DNA from 2 places in the Chryseobacterium sp. C2(2020) genome. Region 2 is predicted to be linked to the other one. Evidence: riboswitches for the same ligand, from Rfam matches in the RefSeq annotation. Region 2 holds a riboswitch; the other holds the start of a gene.

Region 1 (8,313 bases), on a different contig from region 2:
CCATCAATTCGAGAATAAAATCAATAATTTCCTGAGTATAAATATTTTTTCTGAAGTTTGATTTCAATACTTTATGTTTAGTCTGTGACTGTGGTTTCAGATTTGAAGACGGAGGCGCGTAAAATATTAAATGCTGAGTATAAAGTCTAAAGAAGTCATAATTAAGAAGTTTACTCCAGTTCAGCAGAACAGTACAGTCTATATGCGACGAGCTGAACATTTTGTATATATCTTCTTCTTTCAAATTAAAATAATTACAGATGTGGGAAATTTCCATCCCACATTCTGTAACCTTAATTTCAATAAACTTACCAATATGGATGTCCTTGAAATTCATTTTTCATCAATGTGTATTATATTTACTATTGTCCTGTAATCTGTTCGATTTTAATAAAAACTTTTTGTTTGGTTACCTCTGTTGCAGTAGCCGAAGGATCCATCCCTGCCATTACAGTTGCAGTGTAAGCTACTTTGGAGGTTGTGGAAGTATCAATCCAGGAATAGTATCGATATTCCGGTCCGCTATTAAATGCGTTATAAATCCCCGGATTTCCCCAAGCGCCTGCATTAGAAGTGGATAATGATCTCCATGTATTTCCGTCTCCACCACCCGGAGTTTGTGACGGAACTACTAAACTTCCTCCGGCATCAGTAATCTGTCCTCCATAAAATGTAGAGTAATTCCACATAATGGTTTTGGATGTACTGGAGTTATTTCGCAACAGTACGTTGTTTTCTGCTCCACTTGCAGTAGAAGTTGTGTTATTGGTAGCAGTAGCGGTAGCATTCTGAATAGAGTGTCTCATAAAAACTTTTACTGTGTAAAGACCATCCGGTGTCTTTGCTTCTACTACAAATCCTTTTACTCCCGTGTCCGGATCTGTTACAAATTTCATATAATCCATAACCGCTACTGTTTTAATATCAGCATTCACCTGAGTTCCTACAGTAACAGAGCTACAGCCTGTAAGTCCGGAATTTGCGGTAATAAAAGGAGTCAGATCAAATGTAATTCCCACCGGTGACGTTTGCGAAGCAATAGGAGTTCCCTGTACTGCAAATGCTAAAGAACCGGATCCAACCTCAAGCTTTCCGCCGGTAATGGTTGCCGTAACTCCCGGATTTCCTACTGAATATAATGTAATTCCACTATACTGACCGCCGTTTGCTCCGGAGTATGGAATTTTCATCACAGTTCCTGAAGTAATTGCAGTAGGCGTATTTCCATCAATTAACTGCGATGGATCCAATGCAGCAGCATTACAGTTTAAAACAGCAACTGCACCTACCGGAGAAGTGTCTTCCATAAGACGCCACTCGCTTCCGTTCCAGTAAACATACCCGGAATAGCTAAATCCTGAATTTGTTCCTAAATTATACACCAATAATCCTGTTGCCGGATTCGGAATTGTTGTAATATCCGTTCTGGATGTTAAAGCCATTCTTGGAATAAGAAGTCCTTTTTTGCTTCCTGAAGAAAGTTGATCCACATTCATATCCAGTATAGCAGAACCATCTGGAGTTACTGTACCAATACCTACACTTCCATTGCTCTTAACAACAAAGTCGTCGGAAGACTGTAAAGCTGTTGGTGCGTTATCCGGATCATTGGTTGTGGCAGAAGAAGATTTTCCGTCTACATGGAATACACCTTGCGATTTTGTGGTATTAATACCAACCTGAGCGAAAGATTTAAATCCCAAAACAGAAATAGCAATGAGAAGAAATAATTTTTTTTTGTTCGTCATAATATATGTTTTTAAAGGGGGTTATCAGATATTTATATTATCAATATTTAAAGATTAAATTTTTATTGTAATTTTGCTAACTGAAAAACAAATTGCAAATATAGAGTCACATTTTTGAGTAGAAAACAAGAGATAAATGATAAATGACTTTTCATTGCAACTAATATAAAAAACTGATAATCAATATATTTTATAAATGATTTTCTGAATTATATTATATTAGAATATTATGGGGAAAAAAAATACTGAAATTGAAGTGCTGGATCTGAAAAGAGAACTCGCTAACCGATATATTTATGTACTGGCTGTAACTTTTATTACATGCATCCTGATTTTTTCATTTTACATGAAAGATCCGATAATGGTTTACTACCTCATCGGAGGTTTTTTTTCATTACTCCTTCCTTTTTACATATTGGGAAATCATTACGACCTTCTTAAAGTCGTGAAGGTTTTCATTCTTGTAATGCCTCTTTACAACTTGTTTATAGTATTCAGGTTCTGGAATATTTCAGTCTGCAGTTTAATATGGATTGTAGCCCTGCCCTTTTGGGCAAATATCTTTTTTTCGAAAAAAGAAGTGGTTATCTTCACGGTATATGCTATTTTTCTCATAAGTTTTTGCTGCATATTTGCCGGAAACGACTATTTCGGGTATCCTTTTAATGATCTTAAGAAGGGAAACCTTACAGACGCTTTTATATTTACTGTTAACCTTATACAGATATTTTTAGGAACATATTATAAAAGCCTGATTCAAAATATAAAGAGTAAAGAGGTAATTATAGAGAAAAAGGTTTCTCAGACTGCTGCTCCTGTTGCTGATAAAGATTTGCAACTTGCTGAAAATATTTTTGAGAAAATAGACAATGAGGTAATTGGCAATAAACTCTTCAGAAATGCAGATTTAACGATTTCCGAGCTCAGTAGTACAATTAAAGTGAATAACAATTATATTTCCAAAGCCATAAAAATCAACGGATTCGATAATTTTAATCATTACATCAACACACATCGTGTGGTATACGTAAAGAATAAACTTCATAGTGATGAACTGAAAACGATGACTTTGATGCACATCTATTCTGAAGCAGGATTTAAGAATCAGTCAACTTTTAATAAAGTATTTAAAAAAATAGAAGGGGTAACTCCAAGTGAATATATACAGAAAACCAGTACAAAGGTTTCATGACGGCTTTTTAAGTTTAAATTAATCAGTTTACTTTTATATTTTTGAAAAGTTTAAACAAATTTTAATTTATATATTTGAAGCGTCAAAAAATTTCATGATGATGTCTCTACGTAAAGCATTTTATCTTTCAGTTTTCAGTGTTTTTTCTTTTGCATTGGCGAAAGGTCAGAATAAAGTTCCTTTCGGTGTTGTAAAAGCTGAGGAAGGTTATGCCATGGTGCGTGTTCATAAAGACGATTACCGAAAAATCGTTGATAAGATCCGTATGAAAACAGGAGATGTTTTTATTTATGAAAAACCTGCTCCGGGAGAAACAGAATGGATCTGGATAAAATATCCTGAAAAAGAGGATACAGAAAAACCTTTCGTACGATACGACAGCATCACCAAAGAAGGTATGGTTAATAAAAACCGTGTGGTTTTTGTAGATAATTTACCAAAATTTACACCTTCAAAATCGAAAAACGGAAAATCTCTGATCTTTACAGACGACACTAATCCTAAAATTCCCGGAAACCAAAGAACAAAGGTTATTATTGACGTTTACCCTTCTTATGCACACATTAAGAAGCAGGAAAAAGATGCCAATGGAAACATTACTAAAGTTGACAAAGTAAAAGCCTGGGGCGTAGGAAAGGAATTGCCTGAAGGTTTAACCGAAATAAAATCTGTACGCGTTCAGCAACCGGGAAGAGGTTCTGTTTTTGTAAGAGATGCTATTAAAAATATGTTTCAGCCAACGATGGATTTCAATAACGTGGGTGTAACCGCCATCGATAACGATCATATTTTTCTTTATATGATAAATGGCTCCGGTGAAAACCGCTATACAACAATCTGGACGATCAAACAGGGAAAAGCTGAAAGCCAGATCATTTATAAAACTCCTGAATAATTCATTAATTATCATTATTTTTGTACCCGAAAAGCATGAGTATGGACTCTTTTCCAGGCTGTGACTTTTCAGGAAACTGGTTTTGCTTAACTGCAGATTAAAAGGGAATCGTGTGAAAATCACGAACTGTCGCGCAACTGTAAGTAACTAAAGTCTTTATAAAAAAAATCCACTGTGTAATTCATGGGAAGGGAATAAAGATGTTACAAGTCAGGAGACCTGCCTTTTTCTTCATAACAAAAAACTTTCGCGATTTGAAGTTTGTTGATCTAATGGATACTCAGAGATTTCTGTCTCTGCTTTTTCTATTGTTCTTCTATTTTTTCATCTCGCTTTAATTAATAATGATATATGACTACAGAAGAAAGAATTGAAGCATCTGAAACCCGAATTTTCAAAGCGGTTTTCCCGAACACAACCAATCATTACGATACGCTTTTCGGAGGTACAGCAATGCAACTGATGGATGAAGTGGCTTTTATTGCTGCCACCAGATTTGCAAGAAAACGTGTGGTAACCGTAAGCAGCGATAAAATTGATTTTAAAAGGTCTATTCCTGCCGGAACCATTGTTGAACTGATTGGAAAAGTGGTTCATGTCGGAAAAACGAGTATGAAAGTAAATGTGGAAATTTTCACGGAACAGATGTATTCGTATGAAAGAGAAAGAGCAATCGTAGGAGATTTTACTTTTGTAGCGATTGATGAATTCAAGAAGCCAATTCAAATATTATAAAAAAGGTTCCGGCGACCTTCGGTCGCCGGAACTCTATATTTTCAATGTTCTTTAAAGCGGTTTCGGCGGGCTTTGCCCGCCGAAACCTTTCTATTTCAATACCTTTTCAGTTTCCAGATTCTTCAGCAGCAGCAACTGAAAAGCCTCTCCCAGTTCATCGGAAGCTCTTACAATGGCATTTTCCAGCATATTTCTTATTTGCTTTTCTGTAACGCCGGCTTCTGTCCAGCTCTTTCCTGAAGTGTGGGAATTTAAGATAAAAGGCATAATACGATCGATTGCGCAGGCAAAAATTGCATCAGGAGTCTGCTCTTCCTCAAATTCCAGCCAAAGATTAAAAAATTCAGAGCGCAGCGGTTCATCTAAAATTCCGAAAATTTTCTGAGCTGAAACTTTCTCTCTTTCAAATTTACCTGCCATTGCCGCTTCATCAAATAAGAAAGTATCTCCTGCTTCAATTTCTACCAGATCATGAATAGACAACATTCTGATTACTCTTAATAAATCGATATCTGCTCTGTTCTTTGCATATGGGAAAAGGATCTGCGCCAGAATAATAATCTGCCATGAATGTTCCGCCGTATTTTCTCTTCGTGAATCGTCTGCATTGTAATTTCTTCTTTGTACGTTTTTCAGGGCATCAACAGCCAGAATAAAATCGATTTCTTTTTGTATTTTCATTGTATATAATTATTTCGAGACCATCTATTTCTCAATCACTTAAAAAAAGTTTTGACAATTTTTCATTTAAAAGATTCACATTTCTAAAAAAATATCAATTAAAAAGATCCCAGACTTTTATGCTTACGAGAATAATGTTTATTTTGATAATGAGTTTATGATAAATCTTTCGTCTGCTTTATGGTTAAAATTTAAAAAAGCATAAAATTAAAGCGAGTAAAATGGCAATACAAAAATAAGACTTTTAGCTTTAAACCTATTCTAATTCACAGATTAGTATTACTTTTATTATAAATATTCTACATGACTCCAAATTACAATTATCCTACAGAAATTAAAGGAAAAAGAAAACTGTACTCTCTTTTTTATGGTGTAAATAATCCCTTAAAAGTCATCAGCGGAAATCATAACATTGCCGGAGACACTTTCCATCTAAAAGCCAGTGTAACAAATACTGATTTTATCTTTTCTCAGGATAAGGAATTTATTGAATATGTTCTAAAACAAAACCATAAAAACTATTCTAAATCTGATATACAATCGGTTGTGTTAGGAAAATATCTCGGGAAAGGACTGCTTACCAATAACGGAAAAGACTGGCTGAAACAGAGACGCCTCATCCAGCCGGGATTCAGTAAGATCAAAATCTCCGGTTTAATCGGCATTATGGAGGATGAAATTGATAAAGCATTTCAGAATTTTCCTCAGGAGCCGGAAACTGATTTATATGATTTTTTTCACACACTCGCTTTCAACATTGTTGCGAAAACACTTTTCAGTTCGGATATTGATGAGGAAAGTGTGAAAGAGCTGGGAAAAATCATTACCGAAGTTCAGGAAGTCTTTGCCAAAGAAGTAAGAATACCTTTGTATACGCAAGTGATAAAAAGTCTTGGAATAATGGATAAAATAATGAAAAAAAATAATGAAGGGAAAAATATCATTAAAAATGTTCTGGATAAAAGAAGAAGCTCAGGTGAAGAAAAAAATGATTTGCTGGATATGCTTATTCAGGCACGTTATGAAGACACACAGCTTCCAATGTCTGATGAACAGCTAATTGATGAAATGCTCATTCTTTTCATTGCAGGACACGAAACCACTGCCAATGCTTTAAGTTTTATCTTTTTCGAGATCAGCCAAAATCCTGAGGCCGAAGAAAAACTAAGAGCTGAAATTGCAGCAGAAGGTGAAAATGCTTTTGGAACAGAAAGCTTAATGAAAAAATCTTACACCACAAATATCATTAAAGAAGCAATGAGACTGCATTCTCCGGCATGGGCAATCGACCGGCAGGCTCTGGAAGACGACAGTTTTAAAAACTATTCATGGAAAAAAGGAACTTTAATAATCCTTTATATTACGGGTCTGCACAGAAATCCGAAGTACTGGAATGATCCCGATTCTTTTATTCCTGAACGTTTTGATGATGAAAATGCCAAGAACTTCCCTTACTACCCTTTCGGAGCTGGTCCCAGACTTTGCATCGGAGAACACTTTGCTATGATGGAAATGGCACTTATCGTCCGTAGATTCTACAAAAACTACAGTTTCGTATCATATCAGAAAGAATTAAAGAAAAAAGCTTTGGTTACTTTAAGAACATTGAGCCTAAAAGGTAAAATTGTTAAAAATATGATCTGATTTTCATAAAATTCTCATTATATAAAATTTCTCATTAAAAATAACTAAACTGATTATCAATTAGTTAACCTATTTATTTGTATTTTTTCACTACTTTGTATTGCATAATACCATTTTAATTACATATCTTTGTAATGTAAAATCGAAACAGGTACAACTAGCTAGGTTCCGGGTTTCGAAAATTATGTAACTAATTAACAAAACTTATTAAAGATGAATACTGAAAATACCAAAGCGCAAATGCGAAAAGGGATTCTGGAATTCTGTATTTTAAGTCTCATCAATCATCGCGAAATGTACGTTTCCGACTTAATCGATGAACTGAAAAAAGGAAAACTGGATGTTGTAGAAGGAACACTCTACCCTCTTTTAACAAGATTAAAAAATGGAGAGTTTCTTTCATACAGATGGGAAGAATCTACAGGAGGACCTCCGAGAAAATATTACCAGATTACCGAAAAAGGTAAATTATTTTTAGATGAACTTCAAAACACCTGGAACGAATTAACCAATTCAGTTAACCAAATCACTCAAAAAAATTAAAAACAAAGCTATGAACAAGACACTCTCAATAGGACTCGCAGGTTTTTCTTTTACCATAGAAGAACACGCATACATAAAACTTAGCGATTACCTGAATGCTCTGAGAAGCTCTCTGGATGCTTCGGAAGCAGATGAGGTAATGCATGACATAGAAATCAGAATGGTAGAAATCTTCAAAGATTCTATGGCAAAACGTGAGGTAATTAACGACTCGGATGTAGAAAGAGTAATTGCACAGATCGGAAGCCCTGAAAAAATCGAAGAGCAGGAAGAAGCTTATTATTCTGAAAAAAATACCAAAAGAACAAACACTTCAGGAACCGAATATTCTGATAAAAAACAATTGTTCCGTGATCCTGAAAGACAAAAAATTGCCGGTGTTTGCGCAGGTTTAGCTGCATACTCTGGTATGGACATTACTTGGATGAGATTAATTTGGGTGGGTGCATTTCTTTTTCTTTGGGTTGCCCCTGGATCTTCGTTTTTAATTGTCCTTTTATATTTTATTCTTTGGGCAGTTTTACCTAAAGCAGAGACTGCATCAGATTTTTTGAAAATGAAGGGAAAACCATTAAACTTTGACAATTTAAAGGAAGAATCTAGCAAAATTGTACAATTCGCTAATGAGACAACAACAAGAGCAGGTGAAATCTACACTGAAAACAAGCCTTACATCAGCAATGCAGGAAGCGGAATCTGGAATGTTTTAAAATATATTATTGGAATCTTCTTCGCTTTTATGGCTGTAAGTAGTATTATAGGTGTATTTGTAGTCTTTGGACTTTTTGGAATTGATTCAAACTTTCCTGGAGCTGATGAAATGAAATTTCTTCTTGATAATGATGGACTGTACAATGTATTCTTAGCATTAATTA
Region 2 (8,313 bases):
TAAGGATTTCTTAAACTTTCTCTGGCAATAAAAATTAAATCTGCCTCTCCTTTCTGCAGAATTTCCTCTGCCTGATTGACTTTTGTAATTAATCCTACTGCTCCTGTTTTTGTTTCTGCCTCATTTTTCACCTGTGACGCAAGCGGAACCTGATAACCGTCGTGAACCGGAATTTTTACTCCGTGAATATTTCCTCCGCTGGAAACATCAACCAAGTCTACCGAATGATTTTTAAGGATTTTAGCAAGCTCAGCACTGTCTTCTATTTCCCAGCCGTTTTCTGCATATTCTGTTCCGGAAATTCTTACAAATAAGGCTACATTTTCATTTAATTCTTCATTCACGGCGTCTACGATTTCAACTAAAAACCGTATTCTGTTCTCGAAACTTCCCCCGTATTCATCGGTTCTGATGTTGGAAAGCGGTGATAAAAACTGATGGATAAGATAACCGTGTGCCGCGTGAATCTCTATGACATCGAAACCTGCATCTACAGATCTTCTTGCTGCCTGTCTGAAGTTTTCAACCTGTTCTTTAATTTCCTCAATGGTTAAAACATGTGGAATTCTTTCGGTCGGATGATACGGAATCGGACTTGGTGCGATGGTTTCCCAGCCTTCTTCAATCGGGATCTGTACATTGTTCCATGCAGATCCTTTTCTTCCGGCATGCGCAAGCTGAATTCCTATTTTGGTTTCTGAGTTCTGGTGTACAAATTCTACAATTTTCTGGAGTTTTTCTGCCTGTTCGTCGTTCCAGATTCCCATACAGTGGTTGGTAATTCTTCCGCGCGGTTCTACTCCCGTTGCTTCAAGGATGATTAGTCCGGTTCCGCCCTGCGCTCTGCTTCCATAATGCACAAAATGGAAGTCGTTGGCTAATCCGTTTTCGGAAGAATACATACACATTGGAGACATTACCCAACGGTTTTTCAACTCAACATTTCTGAATCTGATTGGAGTGTATAACATTTTTTGATCTGATTTTTAAAATTTTTAAAGAATGTGATGGTGTTGCCCACCTCATGAAAAAAAAGTAAATTTATCCCCCTTTTTTTAAACCCACAATATATGAAAAAAGAAACTCATATCAGTTACGAATATTTTAACAATAAAGGCGAACTGAACGATATAGAAAAAAAATTATTTGCAAAAGCGAAAGAAGCGCGCGAGAATGCTTATGCTCCCTATTCTCATTTTCTGGTTGGCTGTTCTGTGCTTCTGGAAAACGGAGAGATCTACACCGGGAACAATCAGGAGAATGCGGCGTATCCTTCGGGACTTTGCGCGGAAAGGACTGCTTTGTTCTGGATCGGGGCAAATTTTCCGTCTGAAAAAATAAAGAAAATCTTTATTGTAGGCGGACCGAAGGAGTTTTCTGAGAAAAATCCGCCGATTCCGCCATGCGGATCGTGCAGACAGAGTATTATTGAATATGAAACGAAGCAGAATGAAAATATTGAGCTTTATTTTTCTAATCTGAATGATGAGGTGGTGAAGGTACATTCTATTAAGGATCTTCTGCCGTTTTATTTTGACGGTACTTTTTTATAGTTAAAACTTGTTTAAACTAATTTCAGAATTAACCGCAAAAGGGACAAAAGATAATATTAAAGTGAATTTCCAGAATAATCAAAGCGCTCAAAAGAATAAAAATCAACTTTAAATAAAAAATTTAGTAGATCTTTTGTGACTTTTGCGGTTAAATAAAGTTTAAACAGACTTTTAAAATGTTTAAATAATAGTAAATAAGAATTCAGGTTGGATTTTCGCAAAATCGCAAAGTTGTTTAAAATATTATGCTTTAAGGGACAAGGATTTTATCTGCGATAAAATTTCATCAGCATTATAAAAGAAAATTTTTAATTTTCTCCTTGCGTCTTAAAAGAATAGAACTTTTATCAGACCTTTCGCCTTAGTTTTTTTTCAATAAGAGTATTTTTATTTTAAAAAAATTTAAACAGACTCTTAAATTCTGTCTGAATTTTTCATTTGTATTTTAATGATTTAAGGGAAAGCTTTTTAAGAAGGGACTTTCTTTCATCACATAAGATTTTAAATGATGCGTATTTAAAATAGAAGAACCCATTAGTTTTTGAAAATCTTTGATTTTCTTCCTTAGTGATGCTTATTTTAAAGTAATTAAAAAACTTGTTTATGCTTTTTACCACAAAAGATTTAAACACTTTAGTTTTTTAAGTTTAATCCTTCAATAGAAAAAAGAGCACATAAGTTTAAAAGATCAAAGATTTTTTCTCTTTGCAGACTTTTGAAATACTTAAATAAATCCAATAAAGTCTTTTGTCTTTTTTGCGGCTAAATTTAAAATGAGTTTAAAGAAACTTAAAGTAAGATTTTAATACATTTTAAATAATTTTTACTTAAAATAATTATTTATTTTTCAATAGAATCTGAATTTTATAAAGCTGTTTATTTTCTGCGGTTTTATTTTCCTAGCCCAGATTGAGCGGCATGTCTGAGCTCTTTTTTGGATTCGGCGGCGGCAAAAGCCGCCGCCGAATCCAAAAAAAGCGAGTAGCGAAAGCTGGAAATAGCTTCTGAAATTGTTTTTCGTATGTAATGCAACAAATCATTGTTTTATTAAAAAGATACTTAATGGGTATTTTTTTTGTCAATAAATTAAAAAAGTTATCTTTGCAAAAATTTTGGTTTCCATTAATTTGGAATGAAAAGGGAATTGGGCGAAAATCCCAAACTGTCCCCGCAACTGTAAATCGCATATAAGATTTCTACGATAAACCACTGTGAAAACGGGAAGGTGTAGAAAGCGAAAGTCAGGAGACCTGCCAAAATGTAATCTTAAAAACATTGCTTTCGGAGGAAAAGTAAAATAGGAATGGCATTAAAAAGATCTTTAGTACTGCTTTTTGCATCATACGGTTGTTTTCTTTACGCGCAGGAGAAAACTATTGACACCGTTTATGTTTTTGACAATCAGATGAATAAGGCAAAACTTTTTCATCCGGTTACTACAATTACTCCCAAAGACATCGAAAAAAATTCCGCTAATCTATCTGAAACGTTACGTTTTCAGTCGCCTGTTTATATTAAGGAAAATGGCCGCGGTGCGGTTTCTTCACCTTCTTTCAGGGGAACAACGGCGCAGCAAACTGCTTTTGTGTGGAATGGGATTAACATCAATTCTGTTCTTTTAGGACAGGGAGATGTTAATAATATCGCGATTTTCGGCTACGATGCGCTTGAAGTGAAAGCCGGCGGCGGAAGTGTGGTTTACGGAAGCGGAGCGATCGGAGGAAGTATTCACCTTAACAATGAGCTGAAATTTAATGAGGGTTTTCATGCAACTTTACATAGTGAAGTGGCTTCTTATGAGACGTTCCAGAATTATTTCAAAACTTCTTTCAGCAATGCGGATTTCAGTTTTAAGGCATCCGGAAATTATTTCATCAGTCAAAATAATTATGAGGTTCCTGAAAAGCAGTATATCAACCGAAACGGTAAATATTTTAACGGTACAGCGAACATTGGCTTCAGTTACAAAATTGCCCGAAATCAGAAAATCTCGTGGCAAAGTCAGTTGTACGACGCGGAACAGAATTATCCTATTTTCACGGAAAACGGCAACCGGACGAAATATGCAGCGCAGACTTTCCGAAGCCTTCTTACCCACGATGTGAATTCAAAATCGATTTCAAACAGCCTGAAAGCGGCTTACACGGAAGAAAACTTCCAGTATTTCGGAGTTTTTGATGCTCCTAAAACCAGTGGCGGAACGGGAAAAATCCTAATTTTTAAAGATGATTTCAATTATTTCATCACGCCTAAACTGAATGTTAATCTTATCGGGGAGTATCAGATCAATAAAGGAGAGGGCTATCAATCCGGAATTGAGAATGTAAGAAGAAATATTTATTCTGTTGCAGGATTGTTGAGATATTTCCCTACCCAAAAGCTGAGACTGGAAGCCGGAATCAAGAAGGATTTTATTGAAAATATAGAATCGCCTTTACTCTATTCTTTTTCAGGCAAATGGAAGGTTTCTGACTGGTATAGTTTAGGGGCAAGTTTTTCAAAGAATTTCAGGTTTCCTTCTTTTAATGATCTTTACTGGAATCCGGGTGGAAATTTAGATCTGAAATCTGAAACGTCTTTGCAGACTGAAATGAGCCACGAATTGGCGTTCGGAAAATTCATTTTGAGTCTCACGCCTTATTACATGAAAATAAAGGATATGATCCAATGGATTCCCACTTCTATGGGATATTGGTCACCAAGAAACGTAAGAAATGTTGAGTCTTATGGTCTTGAGTCTAAAATTGGATTTCAGCACAAGTTTTCTAAAGAACATTCTTTAAAAATAAATACGGGATACAGCTATACGAGATCTGTAGATCTTGAGACGAAAAATCAGCTGATGTATGTTCCTCTTCATAAGGTTTTCGGGAATGCAGATTATCAGTACCGATTTATGAATCTGTATGTTCAGGGAATGTTTACGGGTAAGACTTTTACCACTTCTGATGAGAATAACGATTATCTTATAAAACCATATTTCGTCCTGAATGCAGGATTGTCTGCAACGGTTGCCAAAAAGTATACTTTAGGATTGAGGGTAAATAATATTACCGACGAGATCTATGAAACGATGGCTTATTATCCTTTACCTAAAAGAAACTACAGTTTTTACATCAACTTAAATTTTTAAAATCAATTATTATATTATGAAATTCAACAGACTTTTTCAGCTTTTACTGGCTTTGATCCTTGTGATTAATGTTTCATGTAGTGATGATGAATATGTAATGCCGTCGCGAGGTGATTATGAAAACGGATATTTTATTGCGAATGAAGGGAACTTCGGAACACCTACAGCGAGTGTTTCTTTTATTTCTAAAGATCTTTCTGTATTGGAAAACGATATTTATAAGAAAAATAATAATGAAAATCTGGGTGATGTTTTGCAGACGATCACATTCAGTGATGACAGAGCTTTTTTGCTTCTGAACAATTCTAATAAAGTACAGGTTGTTAACCGTTATAATTTCAAAAAAACCGGAGAAATTACAGCACAATTGGATAATCCGAGATATATGACGATCAGCAACGGAAATCTTTATGTGTCTAACGATAAGTATAACGGAGGAAAATATGTGAATGTTTACAAGCTTTCTGATCTTTCTTTTGTGAAGAAAATTCCTTTCGCTTCCACTTCTACAGCGGAAAGAGTGGTAGAAGCAGGAGGAACGGTATTTGTGCAGAATGCTACTTACAGCTACGGAAGTACGCTTACAAGAATCAATACTTCAACCAATGAGATCATCAACACAGTTTCTGTTCCAAATGGTGAAATCGAAAAAACCATCAGTTACAATAACAATGTGTATGTAATTGCTTCAGGAGCATCTAATTCTTACATTTATGAAATTTCTCCTGCAGGAACGATTACAAAAACTACGACTTTAACCGGTATCGCCAATGCAAGAAATCTTGAAATTGATGGTGGAAAATATTACTTTACTTCTTCGAACAAGATTTATACAATGGATATGAATTCGACAACGGCTCCTTCTGCCCCTCTAATCAATAATTTTGTAGACGGAGGACAATATTTTACGCTGTATGGCTTCTCTGTAAAAGACGGAAAAATCTTTGCAGCCGATGTAAAAGGTTTTACCGCTCCATCTGAAGTTACAGTATATAACACTTCAGGAACAGTTCTGAAAAAATTCGTAACAGGAATCGGATCTAATGCTGCTTATGTGAATTAATTTTTTAAGGTCTTTGCTATAGTAAGAATTGAATGTTTATCATTTCTTTTATACAATACAAAGAAATAAAATTATGCTTAAAATACTCAGTTAATAAATTTCCTTAAAATAAGAAGCTGAAGAATACCCACAAACCACCAAACAGGAAACCTGAAATAGGTATAAAGCAATGTAAAATTATCAACAATTGGCTGATCTTTTGTCGCTTTTTCAATTTCAAAATCAACAGATAAAAGCTGAATAACAAATCCAAAAAATAAAAACGCAACCAGATATAAAATCCAGTTGCGTTTTTTAATTATTTTAAACTTCCAGACAACAATGTTGACAAGGAAAATTAATACTAAAATGATATAATCAAATGTCCCGAAAAGCATTTAGGCAAGTGTCAATCCAAGCTTTTCCGCTTCAGCAATCACGAAAGTTCTCGCTTCCTCGCTGTCGTTTCCAATTTCGCCTTCCAGAATGGCTTCCTTCACTTTTTCCTTTAAAATTCCGATCTCGCGACCCGGTTTTAAATTAAACATTGCCATAATTTCTTCTCCTGAAATTGGCGGCTGAAAATTCCTTACCTGATCTTTTTCCTCAACTTCTTTAATCTTAACAGCAACATATTCAAAATTTTTCTTGAATTTCTCCTGCTTTTTAGAATTTTTGGTCGTAATATCGGCTTTACAAAGGGTAAACAGATCTTCCATATTTTCTCCTGCATCAAACAGTAATCTTCGCAACGCAGAATCCGAAGCATCATCGGTAATCAGAGCAATCGGTCGAGACGAAAGTTTTACCATCTTCTGAACATATTTCATGTCCGGACCTAAAGGCAGTTTCAGTCTCTGGAATAATGTTTTTACCATTTTTGAGCCTAAAAACTCGTGTCCGTGGAATGTCCATCCTGTTCCTTCAACGAATTTTTTGGTCGGTGCTTTTCCGATGTCGTGAAGCAATGCAGACCAACGAAGCCACAGATTATCGGTGTTTTCAGAAATATTGTCTACCACTTCCAAAGTATGGTAAAAATTGTCTTTATGGGTTTGTCCTTCCACTTCTTCTACTCCTTTCAGATCAATCAGTTCAGGAATAATTAATTTCATTAAACCCGTCTGTTCCATTAATTTCAGACCAATAGATGGCTTTTTGGAAAGCATGATTTTATTAAATTCCACCATGATTCTTTCCATCGAAACAATTTTGATCCTTTCGGCTTCCTGCTTAATGGCTTCCAGAGAATTTTCTTCGATCTGAAACTGAAGCGTAGAAGCAAAACGGATGGCTCTCATCATTCTCAAAGGATCATCAGAATAGGTTTGTGCAGGTTCCAGAGGCGTTCTTAAAATTCCTTTTTCCAGATCATCTACTCCATTGAAGGGATCGATTAGTTCACCAAAATTATCCTGATTTAACGAAATTGCCATGGCATTCACCGTAAAATCTCTTCTTTTCTGGTCGTCCTCAATGGTTCCGCCTTCCACTTCCGGTTTACGGCTGTTTTCGGTATAACTTTCCTTTCTTGCGCCTACGAATTCAAGCTCAAGATCTTTGTATTTGATCATCGCTGTACCATACGTTTTGAAAACCGAAACTTTCATTTTCGGATCGATTTCTTTTCCTACGTTTTGGGCAAGCTCGATACCGCTTTGTTCGGTCACAAAATCAATATCCGTTGATGCTTTTCTTTTCATCAAAAGATCGCGTACGTAGCCTCCGACGACATACACAGACTGGTTGTTTCGGGCTGCAACCTCCGAAATAATTTTGAAAAGTTTTAAATTTTTATTTTGAGTAAGGTTAATTTTCATTTTCTAATACACTAATGTCGTTCATTAATCGTAATGAGCATACATTTTATTAATTTTTTCATCTTCATTAAAAAACATCACTTCCATCGCATGTTTATCCATAATGGATTTGTAAAATAAAGCCACAGAATCTACTCCTGCCGTAGATTTTATAAGTTCGAAGTGAAGATCAGGATATTTTTCCAATGCTGTCTTCCAATATTCGCGAACCGCAGATTTTCCTTTTAGTGAACTTTCTTTTCCTCCTGTTGCTAATTTTATCATCGGCGTCACGATCTCTATATCATCTGAATAATGAGATAAAATAGTATCCAAATCATGCGAATTCCATGCTTTGATCCATTCTTCAGCAAACTTTTGATGATCCATCGCAATTGTTTTAAGATTGAAGTTCTGCAAAGATAAAACTAAAAAAAGAAATCCTGCCGATGCGGATGAATAAGACTTTAAAATATATGATAAAGGTCGATTATTCTCTCAGAACTTTTATCCTGTTGTCGCTCCAGACTTTTATTACCGACGAACCCGAATATTTTGAAACTTTTTCGCGGTCTTCTTCTACTGCATAGTCTACAAGATCAATCATTTCAGGAGAAATATCCGAGAATTTTAACGGACTTTTTTCACCGCTGAAATTGGCAGAAGTAGAAACCAAAGGTTTATTCAGTTTTGTAATCAGTTTTTTGCAGAAGTCGTTTTTTACCAGACGGATTCCGATGCTTCCGTCTTCAGCCAACAATTCTTTTGGCAATCCTCTCGGGTTTT

Evidence for each region. Region 2 has a riboswitch for cobalamin ahead of H6W52_RS01690 (TonB-dependent receptor plug domain-containing protein). Riboswitches for the same ligand answer to the same signal wherever they lie in the genome.
Region 1: it holds a riboswitch for cobalamin, as region 2 does, so the genes downstream of both, H6W52_RS09320 (acyl-CoA thioesterase) here and H6W52_RS01690 (TonB-dependent receptor plug domain-containing protein) in region 2, are expected to answer to the same signal.

What each region holds. Positions count from the first base shown of each region.
Region 1 is NZ_JACLCT010000013.1:14,741-23,053, forward strand. Features, by position in the region: gene H6W52_RS09300 (transposase) at 1-337, opposite strand, end outside; gene H6W52_RS09305 (hypothetical protein) at 363-1,748, opposite strand; gene H6W52_RS09310 (helix-turn-helix domain-containing protein) at 1,978-2,940, shown strand; gene H6W52_RS09315 (hypothetical protein) at 3,038-3,835, shown strand; cobalamin riboswitch at 3,896-4,077, shown strand; gene H6W52_RS09320 (acyl-CoA thioesterase) at 4,187-4,570, shown strand; gene H6W52_RS09325 (HD domain-containing protein) at 4,661-5,251, opposite strand; gene H6W52_RS09330 (cytochrome P450) at 5,555-6,895, shown strand; gene H6W52_RS09335 (PadR family transcriptional regulator) at 7,109-7,438, shown strand; gene H6W52_RS09340 (PspC domain-containing protein) at 7,449-8,313, shown strand, end outside.
Region 2 is NZ_JACLCT010000002.1:79,867-88,179, forward strand. Features, by position in the region: gene namA (NADPH dehydrogenase NamA) at 1-971, opposite strand, end outside; gene cdd (cytidine deaminase) at 1,071-1,553, shown strand; cobalamin riboswitch at 2,650-2,826, shown strand; gene H6W52_RS01690 (TonB-dependent receptor plug domain-containing protein) at 2,857-4,686, shown strand; gene H6W52_RS01695 (DUF5074 domain-containing protein) at 4,703-5,749, shown strand; gene H6W52_RS01700 (CCA tRNA nucleotidyltransferase) at 6,127-7,548, opposite strand; gene H6W52_RS01705 (nuclear transport factor 2 family protein) at 7,573-7,917, opposite strand; gene H6W52_RS01710 (L-threonylcarbamoyladenylate synthase) at 8,018-8,313, opposite strand, start outside.